2 regions of the Crossiella sp. NPDC003009 genome follow, and region 2 is predicted to be linked to the other one. Evidence: riboswitches for the same ligand, from Rfam matches in the RefSeq annotation. Region 2 holds a riboswitch; the other holds the start of a gene.
The links. Region 2 has a riboswitch for glycine ahead of gcvT (glycine cleavage system aminomethyltransferase GcvT). Riboswitches for the same ligand answer to the same signal wherever they lie in the genome.

Region 1: another riboswitch for glycine. It lies ahead of gcvP (aminomethyl-transferring glycine dehydrogenase); the one in region 2 lies ahead of gcvT (glycine cleavage system aminomethyltransferase GcvT).

What each region holds. Positions count from the first base shown of each region.
Region 1 is NZ_JBSFUA010000042.1:71,345-79,869, forward strand. Features, by position in the region: gene ACWDY5_RS32360 (small basic family protein) at 1-274, shown strand, start outside; gene ACWDY5_RS32365 (DUF881 domain-containing protein) at 276-1,013, shown strand; gene gcvH (glycine cleavage system protein GcvH) at 1,062-1,448, shown strand; gene garA (glycogen accumulation regulator GarA) at 1,565-2,020, shown strand; gene ftsR (transcriptional regulator FtsR) at 2,017-2,745, shown strand; gene ACWDY5_RS32385 (bifunctional nuclease family protein) at 2,908-3,381, shown strand; gene ACWDY5_RS32390 (MerR family transcriptional regulator) at 3,790-4,356, shown strand; gene ACWDY5_RS32395 (hypothetical protein) at 4,637-5,026, shown strand; glycine riboswitch at 5,183-5,282, shown strand; glycine riboswitch at 5,283-5,396, shown strand; gene gcvP (aminomethyl-transferring glycine dehydrogenase) at 5,440-8,322, shown strand.
Region 2 is NZ_JBSFUA010000004.1:240,626-249,150, reverse strand. Features, by position in the region: gene ACWDY5_RS07155 (ABC transporter permease) at 1-607, opposite strand, end outside; gene ACWDY5_RS07150 (ABC transporter ATP-binding protein) at 604-1,287, opposite strand; gene ACWDY5_RS07145 (peptidoglycan-binding protein) at 1,284-2,375, opposite strand; gene ACWDY5_RS07140 (hypothetical protein) at 2,372-2,911, opposite strand; gene ACWDY5_RS07135 (response regulator transcription factor) at 3,042-3,695, shown strand; gene ACWDY5_RS07130 (sensor histidine kinase) at 3,676-4,851, shown strand; glycine riboswitch at 4,905-5,004, shown strand; glycine riboswitch at 5,005-5,100, shown strand; gene gcvT (glycine cleavage system aminomethyltransferase GcvT) at 5,153-6,259, shown strand; gene gcvH (glycine cleavage system protein GcvH) at 6,294-6,665, shown strand; gene glyA (serine hydroxymethyltransferase) at 6,681-7,931, shown strand; gene ACWDY5_RS07110 (hypothetical protein) at 8,011-8,232, opposite strand; gene ACWDY5_RS07105 (FtsX-like permease family protein) at 8,353-8,525, opposite strand, start outside.

The DNA of each region.
Region 1 (8,525 bases), on a different contig from region 2:
GGTGCCCGAATGGGCCCAGCCCTACCTGCCGATCGCCGTGGTCGCCGCGCTGGACGCGCTCTTCGGCGGCATCAGGGCCCGGCTGGACGGCAAGTTCGACGCCAAGGTCTTCGTGGTCTCCTTCGTCTCCAACGTGGTCATCGCCGCGCTCATCGTGTGGCTGGGCGACGAGCTGGGCGTGGGCGCGCAGCTGTCCACCGCGGTGGTGGTGGTCTTCGGCATCCGGATCTTCGGCAACGCCGCGGCCATCCGTCGACACCTGTTCAAGGCCTGAGATGACCGGCAACGGGCTGCCCAAGCGCACCGGCGCGAAACACCGGCTGATCAAGATCAGGGACAACCGCTGGGTCACCGGGTCGACCATGGTGGTGCTGTGCGTGGTGCTCGGCGTCGCGCTGGTCGCCCAGGTCCGGCGTACCCAGACCGGCGAGGGCCTGGCCGAGGCCCGCCCGCAGGACCTGGTGGTGCTGCTGGACGGGCTGCAGGAGCGCGAGGCCGCGCTGCGCAAGGAGATCGCCGAGTCCGAGGCCACCCTGCGCAAGCTCCAGGAGGGCGGCACCGCCTCGGCGGCCGCGCTGGAGGAGGCCAGGCGCAGGGCCACCGCGCTGGCCGTGCTCACCGGCACGGTGCCGGTGACCGGACCCGGACTCCGGGTGGAGATCGGCGACGGCTCGGGCAAGCTGGGGCCGGAGGTGCTGCTGGACGTGATCCAGGAACTGCGCAACGCCGGCGCCGAGGCGCTGCAGGCCGGTCCGGTCCGGGTGGGTGTGGACACCGCGCTGACCGGCGCGGACGGGCTGATCCGGATCGACGGGACCACCCTGACCCTGCCCTACGTGATCACGGCCATCGGCGATCCCCCTACTCTTGCCGCGGCACTGAACATCCCCGGCGGGGTGGTGGACACAGTGGAACGCAAGGGCGGCTCGACACGCATCCAGCAACAGGACCGCGTGGAGATCACCGCGTTGCGGGCGGAACGCAAGCAGAAATACGCTCGACCAGCCGGTTGACACAAGGGTTGGTCGGCACGTCGCACCGGCACGGAAGGGGAACACTCGGTGAATGTGCCCGAGCAGTTGAAGTACACGGACGACCACGAGTGGGTGCAGGTCACCGGCGATGGCGTGGTGCGCGTCGGCATCACCGACTACGCGCAGAGCGCACTGGGCGACGTGGTGTTCGTGCAGCCGCCCTCGGTGGGTGACACGGTCAAGGCCGGCGACAGCATCGGCGAGGTCGAGTCGACCAAGAGCGTCTCCGATATCTACGCGCCGGTCGGCGGCGAGGTCACCGCGGTCAACGAAGCCGTGGTCACCGCGCCGGAGACGATCAACTCCGATCCCTTCGGCGAGGGCTGGCTGTTCGAGGTGCGCCTCGACGACGCCGCCGCGCTGGACGGCCTGCTGGACGCGGCCGCCTACGCCGAGAAGATCAGCGAAGCGTGATCTCGATCTTTCGCCGGCTCTTCGGCAAGCGCAGGAGCCGCTCAGGGAACGAACAGACCAACACGGTACGTTGGCAGGACACTTCGCAAGATCCATCGGGCACGAGGAGCACTCAGGTGAGCACGCACGACGGGCCCGGCGTTCCGCCGGAGCGTCCCGCAGAGTCCACTTCGGTCTTCCGGGCCGACTTCCTCGCCGAGGTCGAGGGCACCGAGACCGCGGCCCCAGAGCCGGCGATCTCCGGTGTCGACGCGCTGCCGGCCGGGTCCGCCCTGCTGGTGGTCAAGCGCGGCCCGAACGCGGGCTCGCGCTTCCTGCTCGACCGCGACACCACCAGCTCGGGCCGTCACCCCGACAGCGACATCTTCCTCGACGACGTCACCGTCTCCCGGCGGCACGCCGAGTTCCGCCGTGAGGGCGGGGAGTTCGTCGTGGTCGACGTCGGCAGCCTCAACGGCACCTACGTCAACCGGGCCCCGGTGGACACCGCGGTGCTGGCCAACGGGGACGAGGTCCAGATCGGCAAGTTCCGACTGGTCTTCCTGACCGGCCCCGGCGCACCGGCTCAGTGACGGCGGCCGGGCGGCCCCAGCATGGTGGCCTCAGCATCGGCACGGTGCTCTCGCAGCTCCGGGCCGAGTTCCCCGAGGTGACCATCTCCAAGATCCGGTTCCTGGAGTCGGAAGGCTTGGTCCGCCCGGCGCGTACCCCGTCGGGGTACCGCCAGTTCTCGCCGGTCGACGTCGAACGCCTCCGCTTCGTGCTCGCCGCGCAGCGGGACCACTACCTGCCGCTCAAGGTGATCAAGGAGCAGCTGGAGGCATTCGACAGCGGTGACGTGCCTGCGGGCGCCTCCCCGCGCCCGCCGCGCACCCTGGTCGCGGTGGACGGCCTGCCCGGCGCCGAGGCGTTCTCGCCCGGCGGTGAGGTCCGGCTGACCCGCGAGGAGCTGCTGGAACGCACCGGCATCGACGGCGCGACCCTGGTCGAGCTGGAGCGCTACGGCCTGGTCAGGGCCGGGGCGGCCGGGTTCTACGACTCCGACACCGCCGCGCTGGTGCGCACCGTGCGCGCGATGACCGAGTTCGGCATCGAACCCAGGCACCTGCGCGCGTTTCGTTCCTCCGCCGACCGGGAAGTAGGGCTGGTGGAGCAAATCGCTGCGCCACTTGCCCGGCAGCGCGACCGCGACGCGCGGGCGAGGGCGGACGAGGTGGTCAGAGAGCTGGCCGCGCTGTCCGTGACGCTGCACACGTTGCTGGTCAAGATCGGCCTGCGGGGCGTGACCGGCGGGTGACTCCCGCGCAGGTCGCGGCCGAAACGTGATGTTCGTGCCCGCGATGACATGGGCTGGAGCAGGCAACCGTGTCCTGCGGCGGGTAGCGTCGGAGGAGTCGGTACGCGATCCTCGTAGTGGCGGGGATATTGCGGTCCAACGCACTGGAGGAGGCGAGTTCCGATGAGCGAGATGCGCGTCGTCGGTGTGCGGGTGGAGCTGCCCGCGAACCAGCCGATCCTGCTGCTGCGTGAAACCGAAGGTGACCGCTATCTGCCGATCTGGATCGGCTCGGTGGAGGCGACCGCGATCGCGCTGGAGCAGCAGGGGGTGCGGCCCTCCCGGCCGCTGACCCACGACCTGCTCAAGGACGTGATCGGGGCACTGGGGCGGCAGCTCGAACAGGTCCGGATCACCGACCTGCAGGAGGGCACGTTCTTCGCGGAGCTGGTCTTCGACGGGGATGTGCGGGTCTCGGCCCGGCCGAGCGACTCGGTGGCGCTCGCGCTGCGGGTCGGCGTGCCCATCCACGCCGAGGAGGCGGTGCTCGCCGAGGCGGGCCTGGTCATCCCGGACGAGCAGGAGGACGAGGTGGAGAAGTTCCGCGAGTTCCTGGACTCCGTGTCACCGGAGGACTTCCGCGGGGCGGACACCTAGAGACAACGCATACTTTCCACTCGGGCCCCTGGACCGCCGTCACCGACGGTCCAGGGGCCCGAGTCGTTCAGTGATCAACCACTCTCCGCCGTCACACCATCGTGTGGTCAAGCTGTGATCTTGTGGCGGTTGTGCTGGGATGCCGGACCGGTCGTCACCGTCCGACCAGGTGACGGCGCGGGTATCGGTTCAGAAGAGTGAGGACGACCGAGGCGCCGGGCGGGACGGTGGTCCCTTCCCCGCGCGTCGCGTTGACCCGGGGGATGGCCCGTCTTACCGTCGGTGGCGAGTCAATCGCGCCGGGGCAGAACCAGTTTCCCGGCCGCCTGCTCAGGACCGACACGCCGGTGGGGACACGGGCGTGCGGTCGCCGTTGCCGACCGGAGGGTCGGCCGAGGGGAGGCACGCGTGGTCGAGGAAGCGCCAAGCCATCGAGGCGCGCCCGAGCAGGGTGCTTTGTTCCCTGACCTGTCGTTGCCGGACGAGCTGGTCGGCTATCGGGGCCCGGCGGCCTGCCAGATCGCCGGCATCACCTACCGCCAGCTGGACTACTGGGCCCGCACCGGACTGGTCTCGCCGACCATAAGGAGTGCCCACGGCTCCGGCAGCCAGCGCCTGTACTCCTTCAAGGACATCCTGGTCCTGAAGGTGGTCAAGCGGCTGCTCGACACCGGCGTCTCGCTGCAGAACATCCGGGTCGCGGTGGACCACCTGCGCCGCAGGGGCGTGCGCGACCTGGCCCGGATCACGCTGTTCAGCGACGGCACCACGGTCTACGAGTGCACCTCCCCCGAGGAGGTGGTCGACCTGCTGCAGGGCGGTCAGGGCGTGTTCGGCATCGCGGTCAGCGGGGCGATGCGCGAGATCAGCGGCACCATCCACGAGTTCCCGGCCGAACGGGCCGACGGCGTGGAGCTGCTGCCCGGCGAGGACGACGAGCTGGCCCGCAAGCGCCGCGACCGGCAGACCGGCTGAACCAGTTCTGCCCCTAGGGTGTGTCCGCCGGGTCACGCCTGCGATAGCCGCGCCGGTTTGGCCGCTGACGGCACGGCCGGAACACCCGGATACGCCCGGTATGAGGGCGTCCCGGCCGCGCCGCCAGCGACCAAACCGATCACGACTCTCGCAGACGTGACCCAGCGGACACACCCTGGTTCAGTTCTGGCTGAAACCCCTCGGAGCGGCCGTTCGCCGCTGCTTAAGCTCCCGCTGACGGCTGCCCAGGGAGCAGCCGCCCGCACTTGGGGGTTCCACCATGACTCGACGTCTGCTGACTGTGGCCGCGCTCGCCCTGGCCGCTTTCGGCGTCTCCGCTCCGCTGGCCCAGGCCGCGCCCGCGCCGATCAGCTTCGGGCACGAGCAGGGCAAGTTCACCGGCACCAAGGACACGGTGTGCAACCCGATCATCGGTTGCACCTACAAGCTCGAGGGCACGCTCAGCACCGCGGGCGCGGACTGCTACCAGGTCCAGTGGACCGCGGGCAGCGGCTGGGGCGCGGTCAACGTGCCGCCGGCCTGCGGCGCCGGCGAGCACCGGGTGGCCCGCGGCTTCCCGTGGCCGGGCGCCCGCCCGACCGCGTTCCGGCTGTGCCTGGTCAGCTCGGACGGCGCGGTGCGTTCCTGCGGCGCCCAGCAGGCTTCCTGACCCGCGCCGCCGCCGCGCGCATCCCGGCAGGCTGCGCGCGGTGGCGGCCCGGCCACGCCCTGTGTCCGTTCGCGACCACGGCCGGTGACCTGGTGTTCTCGGGCACGTCGGAAACTTCCGGTTAACTCAGGCGGGGTAGGATTCGCGCGTAGTCGTGATCCCCACGCGGGAGAGCCCGGACCGGAGCCATCGGTCCGGCGCCGAAGGAGCAACTCCTCCCCGGAACCTCTCAGGCCAAGCGGACCGTGTGGGCAGACACCTCTGGAAAGCGGTCCGCGTTCGCGTGGACCCGCCGACGGTGCAAGTCCGGCGCCGCACTGGCCGGGTGAAGCTCTCAGGCGCCCGGAAACCGGGTACGGACAGAGGGGGAGGGCAGTTCCGCATGCCCACCCCTAGGCGCCGGAGGCGAGAGCATGACCCAGCCGAACCCCGATCGCATCCCCTTGGCCGCGCTGGAGCACGGCACTCCTTTCGCCGACCGGCACGTCGGTCCGCGGCCGGCTGAGCTGGCCCGGATGCTCGACGTCATCGGGGTCGGCTCGCTGGAGGAGCTGGCCCAGCGGGCGGTGCCCCGGGTGATCCGCGAGGGTGAGCTGTCCCTCGCGCTGCCCGCGCCGGCCACCGAGTTCGAGGCGCTGGCCGAGCTGCGCGCGCTGGCCGACCGGAACACGCTGCGCACCCCGATGATCGGCCTCGGCTACTACGGCACCATCACCCCGCCGGTGATCAAGCGGAACGTGCTGGAGAGCCCGGCCTGGTACACCGCCTACACCCCGTACCAGCCGGAGATCTCGCAGGGCCGCCTGGAGGCGCTGCTCAACTTCCAGACCATGGTCGCCGACCTGACCGGCCTGGAGACCGCGAACGCCTCCATGCTGGACGAGGGCACCGCGGCCGCCGAGGCCATGACGCTGGTGCGCCGGGCGGGCAAGGCCAAGTCGCCGCGGTTCGTGGTGGACGCGGACAGCCTGCCGCAGACCATCGCGGTGATCGAGACCCGCGCCGAGCCGCTGGGCATCGAGATCGTGCTCGCCGACCTGGCGCAGGGCCTGCCCGAGGGCGAGTTCTTCGGCGTGCTGCTGTCCTACCCCGGCGCCGGCGGCGAGGTCCGCGACTACCGGGCGCTGGTGGAGCAGGCGCACGAGCGCGGCGCCCAGGTCGCGGTGGCCGCCGACCTGCTCGCGCTGACCCTGCTGACCCCGCCGGGGGAGTGGGGCGCGGACGTGGTGGTGGGCACCACGCAGCGCTTCGGTGTGCCGATGGGCTTCGGCGGCCCGCACGCCGGGTTCATGGCGGTGCGCTCCGGCCTGGAGCGGCAGCTGCCCGGCCGCCTGGTCGGGGTGAGCGTGGACGCCGACGGCAACCCGGCCTACCGGCTCGCGCTGCAGACCCGTGAGCAGCACATCCGCCGGGAGAAGGCGACCAGCAACATCTGCACCGCCCAGGTGCTGCTCGCGGTGATCGCCGCGATGTACGCGGTCTACCACGGCCCCGACGGCCTGCGCGCCATCGCCACCAGGGTGCACCGCCTGGCCGCGGTGCTCGCCGCGGGCCTGCGCGCCGGTGGCGTGGACACCAAGCACGACCGCTTCTTCGACACCGTGCTCGCGCACGTGCCGGGCCGCGCCGCCGAGGTCGTGGCGAACGCCCGCGCCCTCGGCGTCAACCTGCGCTTCGCCGACAACGACCACGTCGGCATCGCCTGCGACGAGACCACCACCCGCGAGCACCTCGCCCTGGTGTGGCAGGCCTTCGGCGTCACCGGCGAGGTCGACGCGCTGGACGCAGAGACCGCCGACGCGCTGCCGGCCGAGCTGGTCCGCACCTCCGACTACCTGACCCACCCGGTGTTCCACACCCACCGCTCGGAGACCGCGCTGCTGCGCTACCTGCGTGGCCTCTCCGACAAGGACGTGGCCCTGGACCGCAGCATGATCCCGCTGGGCTCCTGCACGATGAAGCTGAACGCCACCACGGAGATGGAGTCCATCACCTGGCCGGAGTTCGCCAACCTGCACCCCTTCGCACCCGCCGCCGACGCCGCGGGCCTGCTGTCCCTGGTGCACGACCTGGAGGCCTGGCTGGCCGAGGTCACCGGCTACGACGCGGTCAGCGTGCAGCCCAACGCGGGCAGCCAGGGCGAGTTCGCCGGCCTGCTGGCCATCCGCGCCTACCACCGCAGCCGCGGTGAGCAGGCCCGCGACGTCTGCCTGATCCCGTCCTCGGCGCACGGCACCAACGCCGCCAGCGCGGTGATGGCCGGCATGCGGGTGATCGTGGTCCGATGCGATGACAAGGGCAACATCGACCTGGGCCACCTGCGCGAGACCGTTCAGGCCCACCGCGACGACCTGGCCGCCATCATGATCACCTACCCGTCCACGCACGGCGTGTACGAGGAGACGGTGGCCGAGGTGTGCGCGCTGGTGCACGAGGCGGGCGGCCAGGTCTACGTCGACGGCGCGAACCTCAACGCCCTGGTCGGCCTGGCCCGTCCCGGCAAGTTCGGCAGCGACGTCTCGCACCTGAACCTGCACAAGACCTTCTGCATCCCGCACGGCGGCGGCGGCCCCGGCGTCGGCCCGATCGGCGTCCGTGAGCACCTCGCGCCGTTCCTGCCCAACCACCCGCTCCAGCCCACCGCGGGCCCGGCCACCGGCGTCGGCCCGATCAGCGCCGCCCCGTGGGGCAGCGCCTCGATCCTGCCCATCTCCTGGGCCTACGTCCGGATGATGGGCCCCGACGGCCTGCGCCGCGCCACCCTGACCGCCGTCGCCGCGGCGAACTACGTGGCCCGCAAGCTCGACGAGCACTTCCCGGTCCTCTACACCGGCGAGGGCGGCTTCGTCGCCCACGAGTGCATCCTGGACCTGCGCCCCATCACCAAGGCCACCGGCGTCACCGTCGACGACGTGGCCAAGCGCCTGGCCGACTACGGCCTGCACGCCCCCACCATGTCCTTCCCCGTGGCGGGCACCCTCATGGTCGAACCCACCGAGAGCGAAGACCTGGCCGAGCTGGACCGCTTCTGCGAGGCCATGATCGCCATCCGCAAGGAGATCGACAAGGTCGGCGCAGGCGAGTGGCCGGTGGAGGACAACCCCCTCCGCAACGCCCCGCACACCGCCGAAAGCCTGACCGGCGACTGGAACCACCCCTACACCCGCGCCGAGGCCGCCTTCCCGGTCAAGACCGACCGCCCGAAGATCTGGCCCCCGGTCCGCCGCATCGACGGCGCCAAGGGCGACCGCAACCTGGTCTGCTCCTGCCCGCCGATCAGCGCCTTCGAGAGCTGACGGACAGACAGACAAACAAAGAACACCGCCGAGCGCCCCGGGCCGAAAGGTCCGGGGCGCTCGGCGTAGTCCCCCCGGGGTTCGCGACAAGAGACCAGCAGCCGGGCTGGCTTTTCAAAACATGTCCGAAGTCTTGAGGTTCCCCATGCCCGTCAACCTGGAGACATCGCACCACATCCCCGCGAGCAGACGCTCACAGCAAC
Region 2 (8,525 bases):
GGATGCCCAGCACGGTGAACCACTTGCCGCCCAGGAAGACCTGCTCGCCGGGCTGGGTCACGGCCAGCCGCTGCGCCGCGACGCTGCCCAGCACCACACCCGGGAACTTGGCGGTGGCCGCGTTGAACCAGGCCCCCGCCTTGATCTTGCCGCCGAGGGTGTCGACCAGGTTCTGCTCGACCGCCTCCACGCTGAGCCCGCCGGTGTTCTGCGGGTCCTCCTTGTCGCTGCGCAGCACCTTGACCCCGCTGAGCGCGGCCACCGAGGAGGCCTTCTGCACCGAGCCGATCCGGCGCACCATGGCCGAGGCGTCCTCCGGCAGCTTGGCCGACTCACCGAACATGGTCTGGCCGGCGCCGACCCGCAACAGGTTGGTGCCCAAGGACTCCAGCTTGGCCTGCAGCTCGGCCTGGCTGGAGGCGGAGATGCCCAGCACGGACACCATGGCCGCCACCCCGATCGCGATGCCCAGCGCGGACAGGATCGCCCGCGCCGGTCGGCCGAAGACCCCGGTGAGCCCGGCCCGCACCAGGTCGAACACGCTGATCCGGGCCGATCGCGGCAGCCTCGGCAGGTTGCCCGGCGGCGTGGACCTCATTCTGATCATGCCGCCACCAGCCCGCTGTCGTGCCGCACCACACCGTCGAGCAGCTCCACCCTGCGCGGCAGCGAGCGGGCGATCTCCATGTCGTGCGTGATCACCGCGATCGTGGTGCCGTCCTCGTGCAGCTCGTGCAGCAGCTCCAGCACGCCGCGCCCGGAGGCCGAGTCCAGCGCGCCGGTCGGCTCGTCGGCCAGCACGATGGCCGGTTTGCCGACCAGCGCCCTGGCGATGGCCACCCGCTGCCGCTCGCCGCCGGAGAGCTCGGCCGGTTTGTGCTCGACCCGGTGGCCGAGGCCGACCCGCTCCAGCGCGTGCACCGACCGCGCGATCCGCTCGGCCCTGGGCACCCCGTGGTAGAGCAGCCCGGTGGCCACGTTCTGCGTCGCGGACAGGTACGGGGTGAGGAAGAACTGCTGGAAGACGAACCCGATCCAGTGCGCCCGCACCGCGGAGAGCTGCCGGTCCGACAGCGACTGGACCTCATGCCCCAGCAGCCGCACGGTGCCCGAGGTCGGGTGGTCCAGGGTGCCCATCAGCTGGAGCATGGTCGACTTGCCGGAGCCGGACGGGCCGACAACGGCGAGCAGCTCGCCGGAGTCGATCCGCAGGCTGGCCCCGCGCAGCGCGTGCACGCCACCCGCGTACTCCTTGGACACCGCGGAAAGCTCGATCACCGGAGTCATAGCCCGGCCACTTTCACCGTGGCGCCCTCGCTGAGACCGGACCCGCTCACCTCGACCTTGCCCTTGGCGAACATGCCCAGCTCGACCGCGACCAGCTTGCCGCTGCCGTCGGCCTGCACGACCTCCACCGCGTAGCCGCCCTCGGACAGCGCGAGCAGCGCGCCGACCGGCACGGTGAGCACGTTCTCCTTGCGGCGGCTGGTGAAACCGACCCGCACCGGCGCCGCGTCCAGCTTGCCAGCGGCCTCCGGCTCGGTCAGCTCCACCTCGGCCTTGATCACGGTCTTGCCGCTGCCGGGGCCGCTCTCCTCGGTGGACTTCTCCGCCACCGTGCCGACCGAGGTCACCTTGCCCTTGGTGGACTTGCCGCCGGGCAGGGTCACCTCCACCTCGGCGCCCTCCTTGGCCAGGGACTGCTTCTCCACCGGCACGTCCACGGTGACCGTGCGGGTGGTGCCGGTGCCGGCGAGCACCTTGCCCTGCGCGGGCATGCCCAGGGGGGCGTCCACAGTGGACACTCGGAAGGCGCCGGGCTGGAGCACCACCGCGGCCGGGTCGACCGAGCCGGTCTGTTCCAGGCCGAGCTTCTTCTGCCACTTCTTCACCGCGGCCGCGGTCTTCGCGTCGAACTTCTCGTCCACGGTGAAGCCGGTGTAGCCCAGTGCGCGCAGGTTCTGCTCCAGCAGCTTGACGTCGGAGCCCTTGTCCATACCGGACTCCAGCTTGCGCCAGAACGGCTTGTCCCCGAACAGCAGCGGCACCGGCTTGTCGTTGACCTGGTACACGGCATCGCCCCGGCCGAGCTGGTCGCCGGGTTTGGGCAGCCAGGTGACCACCCCGCCGCCGCCGTGGGCGGTGACGTCGAACTTCCCGCTGTAGCCGAGCTTGCCGGAGAGCTCCTCGTGCTCCTGCAACGTGGTCCGGACGACCTTGCTGGTCTTGCTCTGCGGCTGCTGGTTCCCCTTGTCCGCCTTGGCGTCCTCGTTGTGCCCCAGCACCAGCACCCCGGTCACCCCGACCGCGGTGACAGCGGCCGCGGTGAGCACCACGTACGGCCAGCGGCGGCGTGGGCGTCGCGGTTCGGTCATTTCACCGGCTCCGCCCCGGCCATGCCCGCGTCGCCCATGCCGCATTCCTTCATGGCCTTCTCGGCCTTGTCCTTGTCATCGCCCAGGTTGATGGTGGCCCCGTTGCCGCCCTCGGCCTCCTTGATATCGATGCCCTTCTCCCGCAGGCACTGGTTCATCTTGGCCCGCTTGTCCTTCTCCTTCGGGTCGTTGGGGTCGAAGTCGCTCTTGGGCAGGTACTTCTTGCAGGCCTCGTTGGCCTTGTCCATCTTGGCGTGGTCGCCCTCCATCGGGATCGCCCGCGCCATGCCGCCCGAGTTGGGGTCGGGGTCGGGGAAGTCGACGCCGTTCTCCCGCATGCACGCGGCGAACTTCAGCATCGCCGCCTTGGGGTCCTTGGGCACGTCGTCCGCGCCTGCCTTCTGCTCGGTGCCCTTGTTGCCGCCGTTGAGGCTGGCCGGGCCGTCGGCCTTGTCCTCGCCACCACCACAGGCGCTCAGGGTGAAGGCGGTCACCAGCGCGGTGACACCCAGGCCCAGCCGGGTCAGCGTGTTCATCGTTCCTCCTCACCGCGTCGGACCCGTTGGCCCGGCGTTGTGGTGCCAGGTCTACGCGGACGGGTGTTTCCGGAGGCTCTCCGCCGACGGAAACATTCCGGAAACCCCCCGCCCGCGCATACTCGGTGGCATGCGGGTTCTGGTGGCCGAGGACGAGGTCGTGCTGGCCGAGCTGGTGGCCTCCGGGCTGCGGGCGGAGGCGATGGCGGTGGACGTGGTCTTCGACGGCCTGTCCGCGCAGGAGCGGCTGGCCGTGCACGACTACGACGTGCTGGTGCTCGACCGCGACCTGCCGGGGCGGCACGGCGACGACGTGTGCGCCGAGCTGGCCACCAGGGGCAGCCGGACCAAGGTGCTGATGCTCACCGCGGCCGGGTCGCTGGAGGACAAGGTGGACGGTCTCCAGCTCGGCGCGGACGACTACCTGACCAAGCCGTTCGAGTACCCGGAGCTGCTGGCCAGGGTGCAGGCGCTGGGGCGGCGCAGCCAGCCCGCGCTGCCGCCGGTGCTCAGCCGCAACGGCGTCCGGCTGGACACCGCCAACCGCCTGGTCAGCCGGGACGGGCGGCGGATCGACCTGTCCCCCAAGGAGTTCGCGGTGCTGTCGGTGCTGCTGCGCGCCCAGGGCGCGGTGGTCAGCTCGGAGCGGCTGCTGGAGCTGGCCTGGGACGAGCACGCGGACCCGTTCACCAACGCGGTGCGGGTGGCCATGTCCAAGCTGCGCGCCAAGCTCGGCGAGCCGCCGGTGATCGAGACGGTGCCCGGTGCCGGCTACCGCATCTGAGCGCCCAGCCCGGCTGACCGTCCGGGTCAAGCTGACCGCGCTGTACGGCGCGCTGTTCCTTGGTAGCGGCGCGGTGCTGCTCACCGTGATCTACCTGCTGGTGCGCGACCAGCTCTCGTTCCGGCTGGCGACCACGATGGGCCGCGCCATGCCGATGGACACCGTGCCGTCCTCGGTCGCGGTCCGCGGGTACAACCCGGACGGCACGCTGGGCTTCGTGCCGGCGGGCGAGGTGACCAGGGCGGTGGAGGCCACCACGCTGGACACCCTGCTGCTGGTGTCCATCCTGTCCCTGGTCGGCGTGGCCGCGCTGTCGGTGGCCGCGGGCTGGTGGCTCTCCGGCCGGGTGCTGCGGCCGCTGCACACCATCACCGCCACCGCGCAGCGGCTGTCCTCGACCAACCTGCACGAGCGGCTGGCGCTGAAGGGCCCGCCGGACGAGCTGACCGAGCTGGCCGAGACCTTCGACCGGATGCTGGACCGGCTGGAGTCCTCCTTCGACAGCCAGCGCCGGTTCGTGGCCAACGCCTCGCACGAGCTGCGCACGCCGCTGGCGGTGCAGCGGGCCGCGGTGCAGATCGGGCTGGCCGGGAACCCCAGCCCGGAGAAGGCGGCCGAGATCAGGGAGCAGCTGCTCACCGCGAACCGGCGGATCGAGCGGCTCATCGACGGGCTGCTGGTGCTCGCCCGCAGCGACCGCGGCCTGGAGAAACGCGCGGAGGTGGAGCTGCACGCGGTGGTCGGCGAGGCGGTCGAGCAGTACCGGGCCGAGGCCGAGCGCAGGCAGGTGGAGCTCCAGGTGCGGCTCACCGAGGCGACCGTCTCCGGGGACCGGGTGCTGCTCACCCAGCTGGTCGCCAACCTGGTCTCCAACGCGATCCGGCACAACCTGGCCGAGGGCGGCACGGTGTGGGTGCGCACCGACGCCTTCGGCGGGCTCACCGTGTCCAACACCGGCCCCAAGGTGCCAGCGAAGCAGATCCCGCAGCTGTTCGAGCCGTTCCGGCGCGGCGAGGGCCGCACCGACAAGGGCGAAGGCGCCGGACTGGGCCTGTCCATCGTGGACTCGATCACCCGCGCGCACGGCGGCACGGTGCAGGCCCACCGGCGGCCGGACGGCGGGCTGCGGGTCAAGGTCGAGCTGCCCAGGGGTTGACAGACCCACGGGGTGTCCCGGAAGGTTCGCGGCACAACCGCATATCGGCCGTTTGAGCTCGGGCGGGAGAGATCCCGGCACGCAGCACGCACGGGACGCCGAAGGAGCAACCTCTCCCCGGAAACTCTCAGGCAACGTCACCGTTCGAGCGAGGCGACTCTGGAAAGCAGGTGGGTTCGCCCACCTCACCCACGGTGCAACCCGTGTTCGCGCGGGGAAGCTCTCAGGTCCCATGACAGAGCGGGGAGGCTCGCCAGCGGCGTCCGCATGCCCGTCGACGCCTCGACCCCAGGAGCCTCCCGTGACCGGACTCGGCGCGTCCCGCCGCAGCCCCCTGCACGCCCAGCACGTCGCGCTGGGCGCCCAGTTCACCGACTTCGCCGGCTGGTCGATGCCGCTGCGCTACAGCAGTGAGCTGGCCGAGCACAAGGTGGTCCGGGAGGCCGCCGGGCTGTTCGACCTCAGCCACATGGGCGAGATCGAGGTCACCGGTCCCGAGGCCGGGCGGGTGCTGGACTACGCGCTGGTCGGCGCGATCGGCTCGCTGGCGGTCGGCCGGGCGCGGTACACCATGCTCTGCCACACCAACGGTGGAGTGCTGGACGACCTGGTGGTCTACCGGCAGGCCGAGCGGAAGTTCCTGGTGGTGGCCAACGCCTCCAACGCGGTGCTGGTGCGGGCGCTGCTCGGCGAGCGGGCGCACGGCCTGGCCGCCGAGGTCCTCGACCGGTCCGCGGAGACCGCGCTGATCGCGGTGCAGGGCCCGGCGTCGGCGGAGATCGTGACCGCGGTCACCGGGCAGGACCTCACCGACCTGAAGTACTACGCCGGACGCCCCGCGGTGATCGCCGGGCATGACGTGTTCCTGGCCCGCACCGGCTACACCGGCGAGGACGGCTTCGAGGTCTACGTGGCCGCCGAACTGGCCGGTGCGGTCTGGCAGCGGATCGCCGAGACGGGTGAGCCGCTCGGCCTCAAGCCCGCCGGGCTGGCCTGCCGGGACACCCTGCGACTGGAGGCGGGCATGCCGCTCTACGGCAACGAGCTGCACGTCGGGGTGACCCCCTTCGACGCGGGGCTGGGCCGGGTAGTCCGCTTCGACAAGCTCGGCGACTTCGTCGGCCGCTCGGCGCTGGAGGCGCGCACGCACACCACCCGCGCGCTGGTCGGGCTGGCCGGCAAGAGCCGTCGCAGTCCGCGGGCCGGGCAGCTGGTCAAGCTCGCCGACGGCACCGTGGTGGGCGAGGTCACCAGCGGCGCGCCCTCCCCCACCCTCGGTCACCCGATCGCGCTCGCCTACCTCGACCACGCGCACGCCGACGCGGGCACCGAGGTGGTCGTGGACGTGCGCGGCAACGCCGAACCGGCAGAAGTGGTCGCCGTCCCGTTCTACAAGCGCTCCCGCTGACCTGCGAAACTTCCCCGCGAAAGGCAATACCGCTGTGTCTGTGCCCCGTGAACTGAGCTACACCAAGGACCACGAGTGGATCACCGAGGGCGAGGTGGCCACCGTGGGCATCACCGCCTACGCCGCCGAGGCGCTCGGCGACGTGGTGTTCGTCCAGCTGCCCGAGGTGGGGGCGGTGGTCAGCGCCGGAGAGGCGTGCGGTGAGATCGAGTCGACGAAATCGGTCAGCGACCTGCTGGCCCCGGTCGCGGGAACGGTGACCGAGGTCAACCAGGCGGTGGCCGAGGATCCGGCATTGCTGAACTCCGACCCGTTCGGAGCCGGGTGGCTGATCAAGATCAACCGCGCGGGTTCGGACGGAGAGCTGCTCACGCCGGATGCCTACGACGAGCTGACCGCAGGCTGAAAGGGAGACCCGATCATGTCCACTTTGGACACTCCGCTCGCGCAGATCGACCCGGAGATCGCCGAGGTCCTGGGCGCCGAGCTCCGCCGCCAGCAGTCCACCCTGGAGATGATCGCCTCGGAGAACTTCGCCCCGGTGGGCGTGCTCGAGGCGCAGGGCTCGGTGCTGACCAACAAGTACGCCGAGGGCTACCCCGGCAAGCGCTACTACGGTGGCTGCGAGCACGTCGACGTCTCCGAGCGGCTGGCCATCCAGCGGGTCAAGGACCTCTTCGGCGCCGAGCACGCCAACGTGCAGCCGCACTCCGGCGCGCAGGCCAACGCCGCGGTGATGCACGCGCTGCTCACCCCCGGCGACAAGATCCTCGGCCTTGAGCTGGCGCACGGCGGCCACCTCACGCACGGCATGCGGATCAACTTCTCCGGCAAGCTCTACGACGTGGCCGCCTACCAGGTGCGCGAGGACACCGGCCTGATCGACATGGCCGAGGTCGAGCGGCTGGCCAAGGAGCACCAGCCGAAGCTGATCCTGGCCGGCTGGTCGGCCTACCCGCGGCAGCTGGACTTCGCCGAGTTCCGCCGGATCGCCGACGAGGTGGGCGCCTACCTGATGGTGGACATGGCGCACTTCGCCGGGCTGGTCGCGGCCGGGCTGCACCCCAACCCGGTGCCGCACGCGCACGTGGTGACCACCACCACGCACAAGACCCTGGGCGGGCCGCGCGGCGGCACCATCCTGTGCACCCAGGAGTTCGCCAAGAAGATCGACTCCGCCGTGTTCCCCGGTCAGCAGGGCGGGCCGCTGGAGCACGTGATCGCGGCCAAGGCGGTGGCGTTCAAGATCGCCGCGACCGAGGAGTTCGCGGACCGGCAGCGGCGCACCCTGTCCGGGGCCAAGATCCTGGCCGAGACGCTGGTCAAGGCCGGCGGCGGGGTCAACGTGCTGACCGGCGGCACCGACGTGCACCTGGTGCTGGCCGACCTGCGCCAGCACGAGCTGGACGGCAAGCAGGCCGAGGCCCGGCTGCACGAGGTCGGCATCACGGTCAACCGGAACGCGGTCCCGTTCGACCCGCGCCCGCCGATGGTCACCTCGGGCCTGCGCATCGGCACCCCGGCGCTGGCCACCCGCGGCTTCACCGACGCCGACTTCGCCGAGGTCTCGGACGTGATCGCCAAGGCGCTCACCCCGGACTTCGACGCGGCCGCGCTGCGCGGGCGGGTCACCGACCTGGCCGCCAAGCACCCGCTGTACCCGAACCTCTGAGCTGAACGACGAAGGACCCCGTGCCCTCGGTGGGCGCGGGGTCCTTTGTGGATAGTGGGGACGCTCGGGAAGTCCCGGCTCAGGCGGCGATCGGTCCGGCGTGGCGCACCGGGCGGCGGGTCCGGTGCGCCGCGCGGGCCGCGCGGGTGGCCTTGATCCGCTCGGTGCGAGCGACCTTCATGGCCCTCGGCTCGCCCTGGCCGTCGACCACGGCCGGGAGGATCATCAGCAGCAGCACCAGCAGGCTCAGCACCGCGCCCGTCCAGGTCAGCACCATCTCCAGCATCGTGGTCTCCTTCACTTCGCGCTCTCTGTGTCTGTAACCAGTTTGCGCTGGTAGACCCCGGTTCCGGATCGGCCGTTAAGCCATACCGACCCCGACCGTTCGGCCAGTCGGCGGACTGGCCGAACGGCCGAGGCGTCACTCCTCGGCGTAGGACTGAGGAGAGATCCTGCGCAGCAGCGGACCACAGGCGGACGCGGCGACCACGGCCACGCCGAAGCCGACCACCAGTGGTGTGAGCAGCCACAGGTTGAGCGTCAGCGGGGCCCTGGCGATGGTCATCAGTCCAGCTCCGACCACCAGTCCCGCGA